One region of the Piscinibacter sp. HJYY11 genome, then DNA from elsewhere that is predicted to be linked to it. Evidence: predicted binding sites of a transcription regulator. Region 1 holds the regulator's gene; the other holds the start of a gene.

Evidence for each region. The regulator FNR, encoded in region 1, switches genes on or off when oxygen is low (the NO sensors DNR and NnrR bind a similar motif). The targets are predictions, from matches to a motif close to TTGATNNNNATCAA.
Region 2: a site for FNR is predicted at 1,406-1,419, ahead of cyoA (ubiquinol oxidase subunit II). Genes of this name have one in related genera too.

What each region holds. Positions count from the first base shown of each region.
Region 1 covers NZ_JAERQZ010000001.1:389,901-393,300, reverse strand. Annotated here, with positions in the region: gene JI745_RS01795 (sulfite exporter TauE/SafE family protein) at 1-327, opposite strand, end outside; gene hemN (oxygen-independent coproporphyrinogen III oxidase) at 327-1,748, opposite strand; gene fnr (fumarate/nitrate reduction transcriptional regulator Fnr) at 1,851-2,621, shown strand; gene JI745_RS01780 (hypothetical protein) at 2,637-2,900, opposite strand; gene JI745_RS01775 (nitrogen fixation protein FixH) at 2,903-3,136, opposite strand; gene ccoG (cytochrome c oxidase accessory protein CcoG) at 3,170-3,400, opposite strand, start outside.
Region 2 covers NZ_JAERQZ010000001.1:4,509,875-4,513,274, reverse strand. Annotated here, with positions in the region: gene cyoB (cytochrome o ubiquinol oxidase subunit I) at 1-221, opposite strand, end outside; gene cyoA (ubiquinol oxidase subunit II) at 236-1,228, opposite strand; gene JI745_RS21175 (MFS transporter) at 1,524-2,858, shown strand; gene JI745_RS21170 (RNA methyltransferase) at 2,866-3,400, opposite strand, start outside.

The DNA.
Region 1 (3,400 bases):
GCCCTGCCCTTGCATCCACTGCGGTTGTCGCCCCGTCCACACCAGCCAGAGCCCGACGCCGAGCACGGCCAGGTGCACGAGCACCCAGACGGGCCGCAAAGCAGGCGCTGCTTCGCCAAGCTGACGCAGCAGTGCCACGCTCGATGCGGCCACCGCGCCACCGGCGGCATAGCCCGTGAGACGCCCGACGTGAAAGCCCAGCGTCGCCTGGTTTGCGCCGCCACACGCCCGGATCACCCCCGCACTCGTGCCGCCGCACATCGCCAGGCAGTGCGGCACGCCGGCCAGGCCCATCAAGGCCGCGCTGAAGACGAGCGCGAGTTCCATCAGATGATGCGAGAGAACCTCTCGCGCTGGCGGTCGGCCTGCAGGTGGCGGTCGAACACCATCGCCACCGCGCGCACGAAGTGCCAGCCCATGCGGGTGACCTGGATCGCACGCGGCTCGATCTCGACCAGCCCCTGCTCAGCCAGCGTCTCCAGTTGCGCAAGCTCGCGGCTGAAGTACTCGCGCATGTCGACCAGGTGCGCCAGCTCGACCGATTCGAACTCCAGTCGGCCCTGGCACATGAGCGCCATGATCACCGCGCGGCGCACCAGGTCGTCGCGTGTGAGCGCCAGGCCGCGCACGATGGGCAGCTGGCCCTGGGCCAGCGCGTCGTAGTACTCGGGCAGTGTCTTCGCGTTCTGGCTGTAGGTCGCACCGATGTGGCCGATGGCCGACACGCCGAGGGCCACGAGATCGCAGTCGGGCTGCGTGCTGTAGCCCTGGAAGTTGCGGTGCAGCCGGCCCTGGCGCTTGGCCACGGCGAGGGCATCGTCGGGCAGCGCGAAATGGTCCATGCCGATGTAGGTGTAGCCAGCCGCCAGAAACGCCGCGATCGCGTCGCTCAGCATGCCCACGCGGTGGCCTGCGGGCGGCAGCTCGCTGATCTCGATGCGACGCTGGGGCTTGAAGCGCTGCGGCAGGTGCGCATAGGCGTAGAGCGCGATGCGGTCGGGCCGCAGCGAGGTGACCTGCTGCACCGTCCTCCCAAACGACACCGGGTTCTGCCTGGGCAGGCCGTAGATCAGGTCGACGTTGACCGACTCGAAGCCGATCTCGCGAGAAGCCTCCATCAAGGCGCGCACCGACTCGAAGGGCTGAACGCGGTGCACCGCGCGCTGCACCTGTTCGTCGAAGTCCTGCACGCCGAAGCTCAGGCGGTTGAAGCCGAGCGTGAAAAGGTGCTGCAGCCGCTCGCGCGTGACGGTCCGCGGGTCGACCTCGATCGACATCTCCGCGCCCGGGGCGATCCTGAAATGCCGTCGCAGCGCGCCCAGCAGGCGGCTCAGCTCGTCATCGCCGAGGAAGGTGGGCGTGCCGCCGCCCAGGTGCAGCTGCGAGACGCTCTGCCCCACGCCGAGCAGCGCGGTGTGCAGGTCCATCTCCTGTTCGAGCGCGTCGAGGTAGACCGCAGCGCGCCCATGGTCGCGGGTCACGACCTTGTTGCAGGCACAGTAGTAGCACACCGATTCGCAGAACGGAATGTGCACGTAGACCGACAACGGCGCAGCGGCAGCACCTTGCGCACGCAGCCGTGCGGCACGCTCATGGTCGGCCTGACCAAACGCTTCGACGAAGCGGTCGGCCGTGGGGTACGAGGTGTAGCGCGGGCCGGCGACGTCGTAGCGCTGCAGCAGCTCGGGCGTGATCTGGAAATGGGGCGTTGCGCTGGGCGCAGCCGGTGGACACAGGACGTCGCTCATGGTGCCCCCACTGTGCCAAGGCGACCCGCGCGCGCATTGACGCCGGTCAAGCGCCGTGACGGCCTGCACCAACAGAATCCTCGCAGGCTTGAGATGCATCACATGACCGACACCGTCCCGTCCTTCGCCGCCAGCAAGCGCAGCACCCGCGCTGCCGCACCGGCGCCCGCGCTCAAGGTGGCCTGCTCCAGCTGCAGCCTGCGCGAGCTGTGCCTGCCCGTGGGCCTGCCGCAGGCCGACATGGACCGGCTCGACACGCTCGTCACCACGCGGCGCAGCGTCGCGCGGGGCGACCTGCTCTTCCGCGTGGGCGACAGCTTCCAGTGCCTGTATGCGGTGCGCACCGGCTTCTTCAAGACCTGCGTGTCGCTCGAAGACGGGCGAGACCAGGTGACCGGCTTCCAGATGGCCGGCGAATTGCTGGGGCTCGACGGCATCGGCCACGAGCGGCACAGCTGCAACGCGGTGGCGCTGGAGGATTCGCAGCTGTGCGTGATCCCGTATTCGCAGCTCGAGTCGCTGTCACGCGAGTTCGGTGAGCTGCAGCGGCAGTTCCACAAGATCATGAGCCGCGAGATCGTGCGCGACCATGGCGTGATGCTGCTGCTCGGGTCGATGCGGGCCGAGGAGCGGCTGGCGGCGTTCCTGCTGAACCTCACGCAGCGCCTGCAGGCTCGCGGGTTCTCGTCATCGTCTCTCGTGCTGCGCATGACGCGCGAGGAGATCGGCTCCTACCTCGGGCTCAAGCTCGAAACGGTGAGCCGAACCTTCTCGAAGTTTCACGATGACGGGCTGCTGGAGGTGAAGCAGCGGGACATTCGCATCCTGGATGCCGAAGGGCTGCGTCGCCTCGTCAACAGCGCTCGCTGCTAGGGTCTGTTCACACTGCTAGAACGGGTCTTGCCGGTTCACCTCGCTGTCGGCCTTCATCAAGAGCACCGTCACCGCCCCCGACACCGCCATCACCCCCCAGCAGATGAAAAAGGTGGCCGTATAGACTGCCTGCCTGGGCCAGCCGACCACCTCCCCGCCGAACCACCGCAGGTCGCTCGGGTCGATCACCGCAAACAGCAGCATCTCCAGCACCCCGGCCATCAGGAACGACGGCCACAGGATCTGCAGCGCCCGCTGGCGGAAGGCCGGCGACAACATGGTCAGGGCGTCGGCGTGGCCGCGTGGTTGCGAGCCTTCAGCGCCGGGCTCATGGAGCCCGAGCTGTCGGCCACCGCCGCCGGCACCTGCACCACCGGGTCCACGTGTGTCAGCGCGATCTTCAGCGTGACGATGCCGGCCAGCACCACGGCCGCAGGCCCGGCCAGCACCAGCCACACCATGCCCACGCGCCACCAGGGCGTGGGTGCCGGAACGGTCTTCACATTGGCGTTCATCGCAAGGTCTCCTGTTTCCAACTCATCCACGCTTCATCGCGGCACGACGAAGGTCGACTTCTCGTCGACCACCGCCGCCCCGTCTTCCCCATGCGCCAGCCGCTCGATGCGGAAGCGGATGGCGTGCGCACCGGCGCCCAGCGACCTGGCCACGCCGTGCGGCACCTGCACGCTCACCGGCCACCAGCGCGCCTCGGCCGCACCCACCTCGAAGTCGGCGCGCGAGCTGATCGCGGCACCGTCCAGCCCATCGAGCGAGACGCG
Region 2 (3,400 bases), 4.1 Mb from region 1:
AGCACGATGTACATGATGCCGATCTTCTTGTGGTCGATGCTGGTGAGCCAGTCGCGCCACAGCGGGCCCCAGACGCGGTAGCGCGTCATCAGGACGAGCATCACCGAGCCCCCCAGCACCACCATCGCGAAGGTGGCCCAGATGATCGGGTCGTGCGGGATCGCGTCGGGGCCGAGGCGGCCGAAGACGAGTGTTTGCAGGTTGAGGGAAGCGGTAGACATATCGGCGGGCCGGCTCAGCGGCGCATCACGGCGAGCTCACCACCGTCCTGCAGGACGGGCGAGCCGGTCGGGTTGTCGGGGGTGCAGAGCGCGGTGGCGACGTACAGGCGCTCGCCTTCGCGCCAGGGCTTGCGCTCGAGGTAGGCCAGGCCTTGCCTGCCCATGCCGCCGGCGGCGTCGATGGCCATCATCTCGTTCATGCACATCTTGGCGGTGTCGACACAGCGGTTGAGCACGGCATCAAACAGCTTCGGGTCTACACGGCCATAGCGGCGCACCGGCTCCTTCGCGCTCGGCTGCTCGAGCTTCAGGTAGACGGCGCGGGTGAGCTCGTCGTTCGTGGCCTTGTGGCTCTCGACCCAGCGTGCGAAGCCGGTGTCCGACAGGCCGTGGAACTTGAAGCGCATGTGCGAGAAGCCATCGCCGCTGAAGTTGGCCGAGAAGCCGTCATAGACGCCGGCGCGGTTGATCACCGCGTGCAGCTTGGTTTCCATGCCCGGCATCGCGTAGATCTGGCCGGCGAGCGCGGGGATGTAGAAGGAGTTCATCACCGTCGACGAGGTGATGCGGAACTGGATCGGCCGGTCGACCGGCGCGGCCAGCTCGTTGACGGTGGCGATGCCCTGCTCGGGGTAGAGGAAGAGCCACTTCCAGTCGAGCGCGACCACCTGCACCACCAGCGGCTTGGCCTTCGGGTCCTGCGGGTCGATGGGGCGTTGCGCGTCGATGCGCTGCAACGGGCGCCACGGGTCGAGCTTGTGCGTGCTGATCCAGGTGAGCGCCCCCAGGGCGATGATGATCAGGAGCGGCGCGCCCCAGATCACGAGCTCGAGCTTGGTGGAGTGGTCCCACTCGGGGTCGTAGGTCGCTTCGGTGTTGGTCTCGCGGTAGCGCCACGCGAAGAGCAGCGTGAGCAGGATCACCGGGATGATGATGATGAGCATTAGCACCGTCGACGAGACGATGAGGTCGGCCTGCTGAGAGGCGATGTCGCCCGAAGGGTTCATCACCACGGTGTCGCAGCCGGCCAGCAAGGCGGCGGGCGCCAGCCAGCCAAGGGCACGGCCCGAGCGCAGTCGGCGGTTCTTCAGGAGAGGCACAGGTGTCGTAGGCACGGTGTCGAAGGGGCTCGTGGGGCGCAGGGGAAACCACACTTGCGCACGTGAAGCCGCAATGTAGACAGATTGACCCAGATCAACCATTGGACAATTTGTCCCACCCCTCTGGCGAGAGGAACACCTCTGCCATCCCGGGCTTGGGTGGCGTATCCTCGTTCGCACCTCTGTCCTGCCTTGCCGCCCGATGTCGAGCACCGCCCACCCCGCCCTCCCCACCCACCGGACCAGCAGCATCCATCACGCGCCGGGCAGCACACAGCACGAGCGCGTGGCGCCGGGCGACATCGCCGTCGGCGTGGTGATCGGCCGGGCGTCCGAGTATTTCGACTTCTTCGTCTACGGCATCGCCTCGGCGCTGGTCTTCCCGGCGGTGTTCTTCCCCTTTGCCGGCCGGCTGGAGGGCATCCTCTACGCCTTTGCGCTCTTCGCGTTTGCGTTCGTCGTTCGCCCGATCGGCACGCTGGCGGGCATGGAGATCCAGCGCCGCTTCGGCCGCAGCACCAAGCTCACCGTCGCGCTCTTCCTGCTGGGCACGTCCACCGTCAGCATGGCGCTGCTGCCCGGTTACGACACCTGGGGCGACCTCGCGATCGTGCTGCTGGCCGTGTGCCGCATCGGCCAGGGCCTGGCGATGGGCGCTTCGTGGGACGGCCTGCCCTCGCTGCTGGCGCTCAACTCGCCCAGGCACCGCCGCGGCTGGTACGCGATGCTCGCGCAGCTGGGCGCACCGCTCGGCTTCCTGATCGCCTGCAGCCTCTTCGCCTACCTGTGGAAGAACCTCGACGCTGCCGACTTCCTCACCTGGGGCTGGCGCTACCCGTTCTACGCCGCGTTCGCGATCAACGTGGTGGCGCTCTTTGCGCGCCTGCGCCTGGTCGTCACCCACGAGTACGAGCGTGACCTCAACGCCCGCGAGCTCGAGCCCTGCAACGAAGGCGAGCTCTTCCGCAAGCAGGGCCGGCACATCGTGATCGGCGCCTTCGCGGCGCTCGCCAGTTATGCGCTCTTCCACATCGTGACGGTGTTCCCGCTGTCGTGGATCCTGCTGTACTCCGACCAGGTGACGGGCGAATTCCTCGCGGTGCAGATCGTGGGCGCGGTGCTGGCCGCGCTGGCCATGCCCGTCTCCGGCCTGATCGCCGACCGCATCGGCCGCCGCCGCACGCTGGCGCTGCTGGCGGTGCTGATCGCCGTCTTCAGCCTCTTCGCGCCGCTGCTGCTCGATGGCGGCGCCTTGGGGCAGGACCTCTTCATCCTCGTCGGCTTCGTGCTGATGGGCCTGTCGTACGGCCAGGCGGCCGGTGCCGTCACGGCCAACTTCGCGTCGAAGTTCCGCTACACCGGCGCGGCGCTCACCTCAGACCTGGCCTGGCTGGTGGGCGCGGCCTTCGCGCCGCTGGTGGCGCTGGGCTTCTCGGCCCGCTTCGGGCTGGGCGCGGTGACGGTCTACCTGCTGTCGGGCTGCGTGTGCACGCTGTTGGCCCTGCGTGCGAGCCGCTCGCTCGCGGCGCGCGACTGACTCAGCGTCAATTCGAGACGGGCCGCACCGGCACCACACGCCGCTGCCGGGGGGCCACCGGTTCTTCCGTCGCGCTGATGCGCGCGCGCAGCTGGCCACAGCCGCCGTCGACGTCCTGTCCCGCCGAGTGGCGCAGCTTGGTCAGCACGCCGCGCTGGTGCAGGCGGCGCGCGAGGGAGGCGGCCTTCTCCCATGAGGGCCGCTGGTAGGGCAACCCGTCGATCTGGTTGTACGGGATCATGTTCATCACTGCGTACTTGCCCTTGAGCAGGCGCACGATGCCGTCGAGCTCGTCGTCGTTGTCGTTGATGCCCTCCAGCAGCGTCCACTGGTACTGGATCGGGTAGTGCGTGAGGCGGGCGTAGCGCTCGCCCTCTTCCACCAGGTCAGCCGGGTCGATGCGCGGGGCGCGCGGCAGCAGCTCGGCGCGCAGCTCGGGTTTCGTGGAGTGCAGCGAGAGCGCGAGCGCCGGTTTCACCGTCTGCAGCGGCAGCTGCTCGAAGACGCGCTCGTCGCCCACGGTCGAGAACACCAGCTCCTTG